Regions from separate parts of the Inediibacterium massiliense genome, predicted to be linked through region 2. Evidence: a T-box and tRNA genes for the amino acid it is inferred to sense, from the RefSeq annotation. Region 2 holds a T-box; the other holds one or more tRNA genes.
The links. A T-box is a leader RNA that pairs with one kind of tRNA and senses whether it is charged. The one in region 2 lies ahead of BN2409_RS15750 (glycine--tRNA ligase), so its partner is inferred to be a tRNA-Gly.

Region 1 (7,320 bases), on a different contig from region 2:
CCCACACATGGTTAAATCTGGACCTATAATAGACATAATTAAATTTCTTAACCCAAATATAATATGAGATCTATTAGGATTATAATCAATCAACTCATCTGGACGTACCTTACCTGCATCTTCCAAAAGAGCTTGAGATTGAATCATATCTCCAAATAAAACAATATATGCAGATACTACCATAGGTAAGCTTTCAATAAACATACCGGCAGACGGAAATCCCACTCCTAAAAATGTCCATTCTTTCCATAGTGTTGCAAAAGCAGGTTTTGTAATTCCCCACTCTATTTGAGGCCATGGAACTTCTCCTACTAAAGGACCTACGAAAATTGCCAAAAGTATAATAGGTAACATTCCAAGATTTGAAATAATTTTTAAAAGACTATTATTATTCCTGATGCTTTTAAAATGATTGGAAAATAATAAATAAAAACCAATTCCTACACAAATCACAATAGATAAAGGGAATGTATCAAATCTTGCTCCTTTATTAAAAATAACCATAACCGCTGCAAACCCTGCTCCTAGTATAATTCCTGATTGCATGGCATTAGGGACAATAGAAACAATTTTTCTACCCAGTCCTGTAATTCCTAGTAAAATTGCTAAAATACCTAAAGACATTTCAAATGCTATCAAAGCCTGCATTCTCTCAGGTCCCATTTCATATTGACTCACATGAATCATTAAAAGTGGAATCGCTGGAGTGACCCATCCCGGTACAACTGGATCTCCTAAAAAAACATGAGCACAATATAATATACCATTTAAAAGCACTACTGCCATAGCGATTTCAAAAGGCATTCCTAAATATTCTTGGAGCATAGGAATAGCACCTAGACAAACTGCACACATAAGTAATCCCTGAATATAATCTGCCCATTCAAACCGATAGTGAATAAAAGGAATACGAATCTTAAATGGTCCTGCTGGAATATAAGGTTGTTCTTTACCAAATTCTCTTTTTAATGCCATATATGTTCCTCCTTCTATTTTTTCATATTCGTTTGAAAATATTTTCTATCTTTTAATAGAGAGGGAAGAAATTCCCCCTCAGATTATTTTTGTGAAGCTGCTGCTTCTCTTTGTGCAATAGCTTCTTCATCTATTCTTGCTATTTTTTTAGCCAATTCTTTTTTATGGGCTAGATTTCCTTGTCTTGCAATCATAATTCTTTGTGCTTGTGGTGAACCTGCTCCATGCATAGATTCTGTTCTATATCCTACTGCTGCTGTTCCTAATGTCATATTTTCAATCAATCTTAATATTCTCATTCTGTGTTCTGTTGGTACTATATTCACACCTTTAAAATATTTTTCACAAATTGGTCCAATTTCTGGATGTTTAAAATCTTTTTCTGATGGCATAGTTACCATAAGTCCTCCTGCAATGTCTTCTGCAAGTCTTGTAATTTCATATGGGAATCTTGTTACATTTTGCTTACAGACATTTGCTAAAAGTAAATCTATTTGATAGTTTCCAGCCTTTGTTTTGTATCCTTCTGCTGAACAAGCAATTCCACAGCAATATAATGTTTCATTTAAATGAGTCATTTCTATTAATTTATCTTTGATATGAGATGCTTTTGAAGCTCCATTAAAATCTGCTGCTACTGCTGCTGCTCCTATTAATACATCTCCTACCCCTACTTTACATCCTCCATAGCTTTGTCTATGATATCCTGCAAATCTTTCTACTAACATTCCTGCAAAATCTACTTCTCCGTTTAAGAATATTCTATCATTTGGAATAAATACATCGTCAAATACTACTAATGCTTCTTGTCCTCCAAATTCTTTGTTTCCTACATCTATATCTGCACCTTCTTCTAATTTTCTTGTATCACAAGATTGTCTTCCATAAATCATATAGATTCCTTCTGCATCAGATGGGATGGCAAAGGATACTGCATACGCTTCGTCTCCTTCTTTCATTGCAATGGTTGGCATAATTAAATGCTCATGAGAATTTACTGCTCCTGTTTGATGAGCTTTTGCTCCTCTTACTATAATTCCATCTTCTCTTTGTTCTACTACATGTAAAAATAAGTCTGGATCTTCTTGTTTACTTGGTGATAGTCCTCTATCTCCCTTAGGATCTGTCATAGCTCCATCTACTACCAAATCATTTTCTTGTACATATTCTAAATATTTTTTAAAATTTTCATGATAATTTGTTCCATATTTTTCATCTGTTTCATAAGTTGTACTATATACTGCATTAAAAGAATCCATTCCTACACAACGTTGGAAACATGATCCTGTCTTTTGTCCTAAAAGTCTTAACATTTTTACTTTCTTTATAAGGTCTTCTGTACTTTGATGAAGATGTGTAAAACGATTTACTTTTTTTCCTGTTAAATTAGAAGTTGCCGTCATTAAATCTTCATACTCTGGGCTTTGAGCAAGCTCATAAGTCATTGCTACTGAATTAATAGAAGGTCTAATTACTGGATGGTCTACAAAATTTTTCACCAATTCTCCAAACACATATACCTTAATGTCTAATTTTCTTAAACTCTCTAAATATTGTTCTTTTGTCATTAATGCCATGAAAAATCATCTCCTTCTTTAATATGTATCTGTACTACACTAAAGCAATTCTCATGCCATATGCATTCCTTTTTTTGCAAATTGCATCTAAGCTTGTATTTTACATTATTTTTCCTATTTTCTTTACATTCATTAATTTCTCAAATACAAAAATCGTTGCAATTGCACAACGATTTTTTAAAAGATTATTTATTGAACCTATTCAATTTTCAATATTATATAAAATAATATGTGTAAAATTCTTTTGTTGCAATATTGCATATTCGTTGCCATTTTACAGCATTTTTTCATACTTTTGTCTTTTTCGCACAAAAGTGGAAGCATCAATTCCTAGGGCCTTTGCTGCACCTCTTACATTTTGATATTTTTCAAAAGCTTTCTCTAATAATTCTTTTTCTACAATAGATATTGCTTCTTTTAATGGAACAATTTCTTCTATTAATCTCGAAGAAGTATTTTTCATACAAATGGTTTTTGGTAAGTCTTCACAAGTAATCTCGTGATCATTACTCATGATAAATACTCTTTCTACGATATTTTTTAATTCTCTTACATTTCCAGGCCAATCATATTCATATAATACTTCTAAAGCATCCTTACTCATTCTTTTATTCCATCCATATTTTTCATTTAATTCAGAAAGAAAATGACGTACCAAAGGAAGTATATCTCCTCTTCTTTCTCTTAAGGAAGGAATACAAATAGGCACTACATTTAATCGATAATAAAGGTCTTCTCTAAATTGATTTTCTTTTACCATTTTTTCTAAATTCCGATTGGTAGCAGCCAAAATACGCACATCCACTTTAATGGATTCAATTCCACCAACTCTTTTGATTTCATTTTCCTGCAAAACCCTAAGAAGCTTTACTTGCATATCTAATGGAAGCTCACCTATTTCATCTAAAAATAAAGTTCCTCCATTGGCTACTTCAAATAATCCCATTTTTCCTTGCCTATTGGCTCCTGTAAAAGCTCCCTTTTCATATCCAAAAAGCTCTGATTCAATAAGAGTGTTAGGAATTGCTCCACAATTTACTTTAATAAATTGTTTTCTTCTTCTATTACTATTTTTATGTATAAACTTTGCAATTTCCTCTTTCCCAACCCCTGTTTCTCCTAAAATAAGTATTGTAGTATCTACTTTTGCTACTCTTTTTGCAATCCTAGCTATTTCAAGCATTTTTTCATCTTCTGCTATAATATGCAAAGTATTTAAAAGTTGCATACGCATTTCTTCGATCTCTGAGTAATATTTTTTTGCCAATTCTTTATTTCTTTCTAACTGTTCTTTTAAAAGAGAAAGTTCTGTAATATCTCTCACGTTGGTAACTACTAATGTAATTTGATTTTTTTCATCAAAAATAGGTGTACTTGTTACTAATGCATTTTTTCCCGTTTTAAATTTTTGATGAATCGTAGTAGTTTTACCAGTATGTAAAACCTTTAAGGTAGCAGATTCGGAAATATATCCTTTTTTTTCTAAATTGAGCATATTATTACCTAGCATTTCTTCTCTTTTCACACCTGTGATTCTTTCATAGGATTTATTAATTTTAAGGGTATTGGCATCTCCATCTGTAATATATATTCCATCATAAGAAGATTCAATCACTGCATCTAATTTTTTAGAAATATTTTGAACTGTATTTAATTCATTGATAATGCTTTCAAATTCTGAACTATCTTTAAATACAATCAAACCTCCAAAAACTTGACCATCTCTTAGCAAAGGAATTCTATCGCATATAAGGGTCTTTTCTTTAAATTTTATTTTTTGATTGTATTCACTTTTTTGAGTCTCAATCACATGATAAAGCTTTAACTCTGGTAGTATTTTTTCTGCATGCAATCCAATAATTTTCTCATTATTTAAATTCAATATACGAATAGCGGATACATTGCATCTCTTAATCATACCTTGATCATCAATGATTACGATACCATTATTGGTAAAATCCAAAACTGCTTTTAATTCACTAGATTCTTCTATTTGTTTTTCTAACAATGCCTTTATAATATCTGTCCGAGTTAAAATCCCTACCAAACTTCCTTTTTCATCCACAACAGGTAGTCTTCCTACTTTTATTTCCCAAGCTTCTCCTACACTGGCATCTTGACTAATGGTAATTACTTTTTTCGTAGCTAAAGTTCCAACCTTTGTATTTGAATGAATGTTTTTTAAAAAAGATTTCATCAAATTGGTTTTTGTAATAATTCCTATTAAGTTTCTTTCTTCATCTACAATAGGAGCTCCATCAATACGATTTTTCACAAAAATTTTTACAGCTTCATGCAAAGTATCTTCTACTGTTAGGACAATGGGATTCTTAGTCATTACTTGTTGAACTCTCAAGCCATTCCCCCCCTTAATGATTCGCATTTTTATTATAACATATAACAAAACAAAAAATCCTAGTATATACTAGGATTTTTCAATATTGGAGGCGGCACCCAGATTTGAACTGGGGAATAAAGGTTTTGCAGACCTCTGCCTTACCACTTGGCTATGCCGCCATATGGAGCGGAAGACGAGATTCGAACTCGCGACCCTCGCCTTGGCAAGGCGATGCTCTACCACTGAGCCACTTCCGCACATTTGGTGCCCAGAGGCGGAATCGAACCACCGACACGGGGATTTTCAGTCCCCTGCTCTACCGACTGAGCTATCTGGGCAAAATGGTGGGCGCAATAGGGCTCGAACCTATGACCCCCTGCTTGTAAGGCAGGTGCTCTCCCAGCTGAGCTATGCGCCCTCAATAACTTACAAAAGATATTATACACATAAACATCTATTTTGTCAATAGCATTTCATAGCACAGTAGTAAAGTACTTCAACTACTGTGCTTCTTCATAAAGCTTTTGTAAATGTTCTTTGTTAAAATGATATTTTCTATTACAAAAATGACATGTAAGTTCTGCCTGCCCATCTTCTTCAATAATTTGTTTTAAATCTTTTTCTCCAATACTAATCAAAGCTCTTTCAAGCTTTTCTTCTGAACAATCACAGTTTAAAAATACTTCTTGTTTATCAAGAATTTCTAAGTCAAAACCTTCTAAAATTCTCTTTAGCATTTCTTCTCCATCTTGAGTCTCTTCCATTAATTTTGTCACAGATGGAAGTTCATTGATTCTCTTTTCAAGCTTTAGAATGACATCATCTGACGCATCAGGAAGTACTTGTATAATAAACCCTCCTGCTTCTTTTACAGAATAATCTCTATCTACTAATACTCCTAATCCTACTGCAGAAGGCTGCTGCTCTGAATATGCAAAATAAGCTGTAAAATCCTCTGCGATTTCTCCAGATACTAAATCTGATTGTCCTATATATGGATCTTTTAAGCCCAAGTCTTTAATTACAATCATTTTTCCTTTTCCAACAGCTCTTCCTACATCTAGTTTTTTGTCCTCTCTTAATGGAAGCTCTACATTAGGATTTGAAACATATCCTTTTACATTTCCTTTTGAATCAGAAACTGCTAAGATTTGTTTTAAAGGTCCATCCCCTTTAATTTGTATAGATAATTTATTTTTATCTCCTTTTAGCATAAGCCCCATCATTACTGTTCCTGTAAGAGTTCTTCCTAAAGCAGCCGTAGCAACAGGAGTTGTATGATGAATCTTTCTTGCTTCTTCTACTAAATTTGTTGTAATCCCTAAAAAAACTCTTATACTTTTATTGGCAGCTACTCCTCGAAGTATATAATTTTTCATTATCTCCATCCTTTTCATCTATAGTAATAAAAGCCCTGATTTATCCAATCAGGGCTATTGAGGGCTACACGTTTTCTGAAGCTTTTTATTATCCTCTTACAACGTTTGTAGCTTGAGGTCCTTTTTCTCCTTGAATTACTTCAAATTCAACAGCTTGACCTTCTTCTAAAGTTTTGTAACCTTCCATGTTGATTGCAGAGAAATGTACGAAAACATCTTCTCCATTTTCTCTTGAAATAAATCCATAACCTTTTTCTCCATTAAACCATTTTACTGTACCTTTTTCCATTCAAACAATCCTCCTAACCAATATCATACGTAGCAAATCATTGCTACACCTAGAGTTTATCACAGGTCATTTTCAGTGTCAATGCAAATTAGCTATAAGTTTATAGTGTCAAATTTATTTTTGGCAAACAAAATAAACTCTTTCACTTGTTTTTTTAGGAGATAAAAAAGTAAAAGCATCAAAAGATTCAATTTTTTTAAATCCTACTTGTTTTAATATATTTATGATTTCTTTTTCTTTATATGCCCTTTGTATATGATCTTCTTCATACTTTTTATAAAAGTCACCCTCTTTTATAAAAAGAGTCAAATCTAAATTACATATACTATTTTTCTCATCAAAATAGTTTTCCCATATATAAGAAACTTCTTCTAAATTTTCTGCATAAGTATGATTTCCTAATACTTGTGATAATTTATAATAACTACTAATATCAAAAATAAAGCATCCATTTTCCTTTAAATGATCATATACTCCTTGAAATACTTTGAGTAAATCTTCCTCACCAATGATATAGTTTACACCATCACAAATACATAAAATAGTATCCAAATGAGTAGGCAATAAAAGATCTGTTATATCTTGATTGAGATAAACTACATCTAAATCCATATCTTGAGCCTTTTGAGATGCTACATAAAGCATATCTTCTGCTATATCTACTCCAATCATATTATATCCTCTTTTTGCAAGTCTATTCGTAATATTCCCTGTCCCACAAGCTAATTCTGCTATATTTTGAGGATTTATATCATACCTTTT
Region 2 (7,320 bases):
TTGTATTTTGAAGCTGTGCAATAGGTTGAGGTGTTCTAATTCCTGCTACCACATCCTCTCCTTGTGCATTCATTAAAAATTCTCCAAATAATTTTTTCTCTCCTGTAGCAGGATTTCGAGTGAATGCAACTCCTGTTCCTGAAGTATCTCCCATATTTCCAAATACCATGGATTGTACATTTACAGCTGTTCCAAAGTGGCTTGGAATCTCATTTAATTCTCTATATACAATAGCTCTAGGATTATTCCAAGAACTAAATACAGCTTGAACTGCCATTAATAATTGTTCTTTTGGATCTTGTGGAAAATCTTTTCTAGATTCTTTTTTCACAAGCTTTTTATATTCTTCAATAATATTTTTAAGATTTTCTGATGTTAACTCTGTATCTAGCTCTACATGACTAATTTCCTTTTCTTTTTCTAATATATGATCAAATTTATATTTTGGGATTTCAAGTACTACATCTCCAAACATTTGAATAAATCTTCTGTAGCTATCATAAGCAAATCTTTCATTTTCTGTTGCTTTTGCCATTCCTACTACCGTTTGGTCATTAAGACCTAAGTTTAATATGGTATCCATCATACCAGGCATAGAAACAACAGCTCCAGATCTTACAGATACTAAAAGAGGATTGGTTGCATCTCCAAATTTCTTTCCTATTTTTTCTTCTAAATTTTTTAGATTTTCAAAAATTTCTCCCACAATACTTTCATGAATTTGTTTTCCATCTTCATAATATTGATTACAAGCTTGTGTAGTCACTGTAAACCCTGGAGGGACAGGAAGTCCTATCTTCGTCATTTCTGCTAAATTTGCACCTTTTCCCCCTAGTAAAGATTTCATTTCCTTATTTCCTTCATAAAATGCATATACATATTTTGTCATATTTCAAACCCCTTTCATTATTTCCAATTTTCTTTTAATATTTCTAAAATAATATTTGCACTTTCTTCAATAGCTTTAGAAGATACATCAATGATAGGACATCCTACTCTTTTCATAATACCTTCCGCATAATCCAGTTCCATTAAAATTCTTTCCATACTTGCATAATTCGCTTCATTTTTAAGACCTAATGCTTTGAGTCTTTCCTGTCTTATTTCATTTAATTTAATAGGATTTGTAGTAAGGCCTATAATCTTTTTAGCAGGAACATTAAATAATTCTTCTGGTACAGGTACCTCTGGAACTAATGGAACATTGGCTACTTTTATATTTTTATGAGCTAAATACATACTAAGGGGGGTCTTAGATGTTCTTGAAATTCCTATTAAAACTGCATCTGCTTTTTTAAGTCCCCTCGGATCTTTTCCATCATCATATTTTACCGCGAATTCTATAGCTTCTATTTTTTTGAAATACTTTTCATCTAATTTTCTAATAAGTCCTGGTTCATTTTTAGGAGATTCTCCTAAAGTTTTCTCTAAAGCTTCTGTAATAGGAGTCATAATATCAATAGCAATAATATTTTTTTCCTTTGCTTTTTCCTCTAAAACTCTTCTTAAAGAAGGAATCACCATTGTAAAAACAATAAAAGAATTTTCATGACTTGCTTCATTTATAATTTCAACAATCTGATCTTCATCTGATATATATGGAAATCTCCTAAATTCACAATTTTTGCATAAGAATTGACTTGTTGCTGCTTTTACAACTTGTTCTCCTGTTTCTCCTATAGAGTCAGAAATAATATATACCACTAGCCTGCGATCCATGCGCATTCCTCCTTTTTTATTGCTGCCTTCCAAGTTCTACAAATAATTTAGTTATATTGGTTTTAGATACTTTTCCTACCACTTTAAAAAATTCCTTGCCATCTTCTATAACTTTCTCCACTACTGGAAGACTATCTACTTGATGATCTATAATTTTAATGGCAGCTTCTAGAGCAGTTTCATCTGGATACGTCATGACAATATTAGGCATTCTAGTCATAATCAAACCTACAGGTACTTTGTTTACATCCGTTCCACCCATAATTGTTCTTAAAAAATCCTTTCTGGATACAATACCTACAAGATAGTTATTAGATGTCACAAAAATACTGCCTACATCTTCTAAAAACAAAGTAACAATTGCATCATATAGATTTGTTTGCTCTCCCACTACAATAGGCATAGATTTAATTTCTTTTACTTTAATACGGTGAATTTCTTCTGAAATCAAATTAATAGGTATATTTCCCGAATACAAATAACCCACTTTAGGTCTTGCATCTAACATTCCCGTCATAGTCAAAATAGCTAAATCCGGTCTTAATGTAGCTCTTGTAACCTTTAACAAATTGGCAATCTGTTCGCTCGTAATAGGCTCCTTTTCTTTTACGATATCAATAATCTTTTTTTGTCGCTCTGTAAACTCTATGGTGATCACCTCTTTATCTCCGTTTTATGTAATATGTTATACTATTTATGTTTATATGTTATATTATATATAGATTGTAACAAATATTTGTGATTATTTCTATATTTTTTTGCATTTTTTTTAAAATTATTTTTGTAAAAAAAATAAAGGAGACATTTTATCACTTCGCCTCCTTTATTTTCTCCATATCATTAAAATTCTAATTTTGATTCTATATATTTTTCTAAGTCTTCTATTTTCACTCTTTCTTGCTCCATAGTATCTCTATCTCTTACAGTAACTGAATGATCTTCTAATGTATCAAAATCATAAGTCACACAAAATGGCGTTCCAATTTCATCTTGTCTTCTATATCTTTTTCCAATACTTCCTGATATATCATAATCTACCATGAACTTTTTAGATAATTGTGCATACAACTCTTCTGCACCTTCACTTAATTTTTTAGTAAGTGGCAAAATACAAACTTTGTATGGAGATAAAGCCGGATGAAGTTTTAATACAGTTCTTGTAGTTCCATCATCTAATGCTTCCTCTTCATATGCATCTACTAGAAATGCCAAAGTTACTCTGTCTGCTCCTAAAGATGGTTCAATACAATATGGAATATATTTTTCATTTGTAACGGGATCTTGATAGCTTAAATCTACTCCTGAATGTTCTTTATGTTGTTTTAAGTCAAAATCTGTTCGATCTGCAATTCCCCAAAGCTCTCCCCAACCAAATGGAAATAAATATTCTATGTCTGTTGTAGCATTGCTATAATGTGATAATTCCTCTTGATCATGATCTCTTAGACGAATATTGTCTTCGTTTATATTTAATGATAATAACCATTCTTTACAAAACTCTTTCCAATAATAAAACCATTCTAAATCTTCTCCAGGTTTACAGAAAAACTCAAGCTCCATTTGTTCAAATTCACGAGTTCTAAATGTAAAATTACCAGGAGTAATCTCATTTCTAAAAGATTTTCCTATTTGTCCTATTCCAAAAGGCATTTTTTTTCTAGATGCTCTTGCTACATTTTTAAAGTTTACAAATATTCCTTGAGCAGTCTCAGGTCTTAAATATATTTCTGATTTTGAATCTTCAGTTACCCCTTGATAAGTTTTAAACATTAAATTAAATTGTCTAATGCTTGTATAATTTAGTTCTCCACATTCAGGACATTTGATATCTTTTTCTTTTATATAATTTTCCATTTTTTCATTGGACCAACCATCTACATTCATTTCTTCATTTTGTGTCATTAGATAATCTTCGATTAGTTTATCTGCCCTAAAACGTGATTTACAGCTTTTACAGTCTAATAATGGATCATTAAATCCTCCTACGTGACCTGATGCTACCCAAGTTTGAGGATTCATAAGAATCGCCGCATCCAATCCTACATTGTATGGAGATTCTTGAATAAATTTTTTCCACCAAGCTTTTTTTACATTATTTTTTAATTCTACTCCTAAAGGTCCATAATCCCATGTATTGGCAAGACCTCCATATATTTCTGATCCTGGAAATATAAATCCTCTTCCTTTTGCCAATGATACTACTTTTTCCATTGATTTTTGTGTATTCATTTTTATCCTCCTGTTTCTTTCAAAAATATAAAAAACCCTTCATCCCTATCAAGGGACGAAAGGTTTTACTTCCGCGGTTCCACCCTAGTTGATACTAATGTATCCACTTTCAACTATTCACTCTAGAGTGCCTTTCACCAAAATACAATATCGGATTCTCAGCATCCCCGACTCTCTGTGATTTTACTTTTGATTACTTCTCTCTGTCATCATGATTATTAGATTTGTCTAAGATTTTACCATATTAACTTCTTTCTGTAAAGACTTATTCTTCTTCCTTTTTTTCTATATCTACAGCTTCATCTTTATTAAGATCTACTTTATTTTTGTTCACACTCATCTTCGATTTAATTTGCTCAAATGTATCCTCTGCTGTATTTTTCATATTATCTAAAGCGCCTTCTGCCATTTCATTTAAGTCTACTACTTCTCCATCAGTTTTGACAATCTCAATTTTACATTTTGTTGCTAGTGCTGCCAAAGTTCCAATCATAGCGATTTGAGGAGCTAAAAAAGCGCCTACGGCTCCTGCTGTTACAGGAATATTCATCATTACTTCTCCATCTTTTTTAAATACTATCTTTGTTATATTTCCCTTTTTTACAATCTCTTTTAACTTTTCTACTATATCATTTCCTACTCCAGAAATATTTTCCTTAAAGTTTTTACTTTGTTTTTCTTCAATGAGTATAATTGCATCTATTACATTTCCCCCTGCTACCTCTAAAGCTTCACGTGCTTCTTTGTAGCTAACACCTGTTCTATCCCTTACTTGATCGATTTGTTCTAGTGTAATTTCCATACATAACACCACCTTTATTTTTTATGGTTGTATGGCTTGTAAAAAAGCCATAGATTTAAATTTATCTTTTCCTATATGTGTAGAAATATAATGCTTTACAATTTTATTTAATTCCTTTAATACATCTGGTTTAATTTTGAGTCTACAAATTTTTTCTAAATCTGCTTCTATCAAATACCTCATTACATTAATAGTTACTTTTGAAATTTTCATAGCATAAGGATCTTGAGCAAAACATTCTCTACATAAAATTCCTCCCTCTCTTGAACTAAATTTTGCTTTTTCAGCTGTTTTTCCACAACAAACACAACTTTCAAGCTGGGGTTCATACCCCGAAAAACTTATTAATTTCATTTCATAAGCTTTTACTAAAGTTTCGTGATTCCCTTTTTGTAATGAAAAAATATGTATCCATTTTAATAAAGTATAAAAAAGTCTATGATTTGTTTGACCCTCTGTTAAAACATTTTCTGTTAATTCTAATATATATGAAGCATACGCCAATGTCAGCACATCTTCTCGAAGTTTATAAAAAGAATTTTTTAAATCTATTTGAGAAATTTGATATAGCTCTTTTCCCTTGTATAATACATATTCTCCATAACAAAAAGGTTGCGTTCCTACAGCATATTTTCCCTTTGTTCTTTTTACTCCCTTAGCTACTGCTTGTATTTTCCCTACCTTTTTTGCAAATAAAGTTACAATGGCATCTCCTTCACCAAACTTTGTTTGCTTTAACACTACCGCATCTGTCTTTATAAGCACTTCATCACCTCAAGAGCATATATCTTTTAAATCTTTGGTCTTTTTTTCTTCTGTTTCTTCTCCTAACTCTTTATAATTTAAATAAACATCCACATCCCCTGTAACTAAAAATAAATTCCACAACATTTTTTCTAACACCCGACTCACCTCTTTTGTATATAGTAAATCTCATTTTTATTCTTTTTCCTTATGGGTGTTAGTATACATTGTAAATTTTACTAGGTTACAATTTGTATCCTAAAGTATTTAAAATATTTTCGTGATCTCTCCAGTCTTCTTTTATTTTTACCCAAAGCTCTAAAAACACTTTAGATCCTAAAAGTCTTTCAATATCTTCTCTTGCACTTTTTCCTATTCCTTTTAATTTTCTTCCACCTTTACCAATGATAATTCCTTTGTGAGATTTTTTTTCACAATAAATAGTAGCACTAATGTCTACAATATCTTTATCTTGTCTATTTTTCATACTCATAACTTCTACTGCTACTCCATGAGGAACTTCTTCATGAAGATAATGAAGTATTTTTTCTCTTATAATTTCACTAACAATTACTTTTTCTGGTTGATCCGTAATCATATCCTTTGGGAAATACTGAGGACCTTCTGGTAAAAATTCCACTATTTTTCCAACTAATTTTTCAACATTTTTACTCTCTAATGCAGATATAGCTACAAGTTCACGAAATATATTTTCTTTTGTATACATTTCATATATCTTTTCAAATTTTTCTGGAGGAATTCGATCCATCTTATTGACTACAAGAAAAATAGGCGTTTTTACATTTTTTAACATTTCCAATATATATTGATCCCCTGGTCCCATATCTGCTGTATCATCAATCACTAACAAAATAAGGTCTACTTCATTTAATGTTTGCTGCGCCGTTTTTTGCATATACTCCCCTAGTTTATTCTTAGGTTTATGCATACCAGGAGTATCTAAAAATATAATTTGAAAATGATCCTCTGTATAAATAGTTTGAATCCTATTTCTAGTAGTCTGAGGTTTATCAGACATGATGGCTATTTTTTCTCCTATGATTTGATTCATTAATGTAGATTTTCCCACGTTTGGTCTTCCTATAATAGTTACAAATCCTGATTTAAATTTCATTTATTTACATTCCTCCTATTTAAAAATCTTCTTTTGAAAATCCATTAGGTAACAATTCTTCTATAGTCATAATTTTTAAATCTTCATTTGATTTACCTACAATTATTTTTATGCTTTTTCCAAATTCAAAAATAACCTGTCTACAAATTCCACATGGAAATGTATAATCTTCATTATCGCTAGCGATTGCAATAGCCTCAAAATCTTTATTTCCTTCTGATACAGCCTTAAAAATCGCCGTTCTTTCTGCACAATTGGTAGCCCCAAAGGATGCACATTCTATATTACAGCCTGTATATATTTTTCCATTATGAGTTAAAAGCGCTGCTCCTACTCTAAATTTAGAATAAGGAACATATGCATTTTTTCTTGCTTCTACTGCTCTTTGAAATAATTGTTTGTAATCCATAATTTTTCTCCTTCCTTATTTTTTCCCTTTATCAGGAAGTAAAATTCCCCCAGACACAACAAGTTTTAGAGCTGCTTCAATAGAAATATCTAGCATGATAATATCATTTTTAGGAATCATCACAAGCATGCCAGACGTAGGATTCGGCGTAGTTGGAATAAAAATACTTTTCATATCCTGATTCAAAGTACTTGAAATCTCAGAGGAGGTATCTCCTGTAATAAACCCTATAGTATAAATACCCTTTGAGGGATATTGTACCAAAACCGCACTCTTAAAAGC

Region 1: it has a tRNA-Gly gene. The T-box ahead of BN2409_RS15750 (glycine--tRNA ligase) is inferred to sense a tRNA for this amino acid. The anticodon was not compared.

Annotation. Positions count from the first base shown of each region.
Region 1 is NZ_LN876586.1:938,326-945,645, reverse strand. Features, by position in the region: gene BN2409_RS08275 (hypothetical protein) at 1-975, opposite strand, end outside; gene BN2409_RS08270 (4-hydroxyphenylacetate 3-hydroxylase family protein) at 1,059-2,552, opposite strand; gene BN2409_RS08265 (sigma 54-interacting transcriptional regulator) at 2,827-4,908, opposite strand; tRNA gene BN2409_RS08260 (tRNA-Cys) at 4,995-5,069, opposite strand; tRNA gene BN2409_RS08255 (tRNA-Gly) at 5,073-5,147, opposite strand; tRNA gene BN2409_RS08250 (tRNA-Phe) at 5,153-5,228, opposite strand; tRNA gene BN2409_RS08245 (tRNA-Val) at 5,233-5,308, opposite strand; gene hslO (Hsp33 family molecular chaperone HslO) at 5,391-6,269, opposite strand; gene BN2409_RS08235 (cold-shock protein) at 6,358-6,558, opposite strand; gene BN2409_RS08230 (class I SAM-dependent DNA methyltransferase) at 6,673-7,320, opposite strand, start outside.
Region 2 is NZ_LN876587.1:1,470,592-1,477,911, forward strand. Features, by position in the region: gene ppdK (pyruvate, phosphate dikinase) at 1-889, opposite strand, end outside; gene BN2409_RS15740 (pyruvate, water dikinase regulatory protein) at 907-1,719, opposite strand; gene ccpN (transcriptional regulator CcpN) at 1,736-2,377, opposite strand; gene BN2409_RS15750 (glycine--tRNA ligase) at 2,560-3,948, opposite strand; T-box leader at 3,997-4,167, opposite strand; gene BN2409_RS15755 (DUF4342 domain-containing protein) at 4,214-4,750, opposite strand; gene recO (DNA repair protein RecO) at 4,772-5,515, opposite strand; gene BN2409_RS17040 (YqzL family protein) at 5,525-5,653, opposite strand; gene era (GTPase Era) at 5,739-6,629, opposite strand; gene BN2409_RS15770 (cytidine deaminase) at 6,649-7,038, opposite strand; gene BN2409_RS15775 (DUF502 domain-containing protein) at 7,054-7,320, opposite strand, start outside.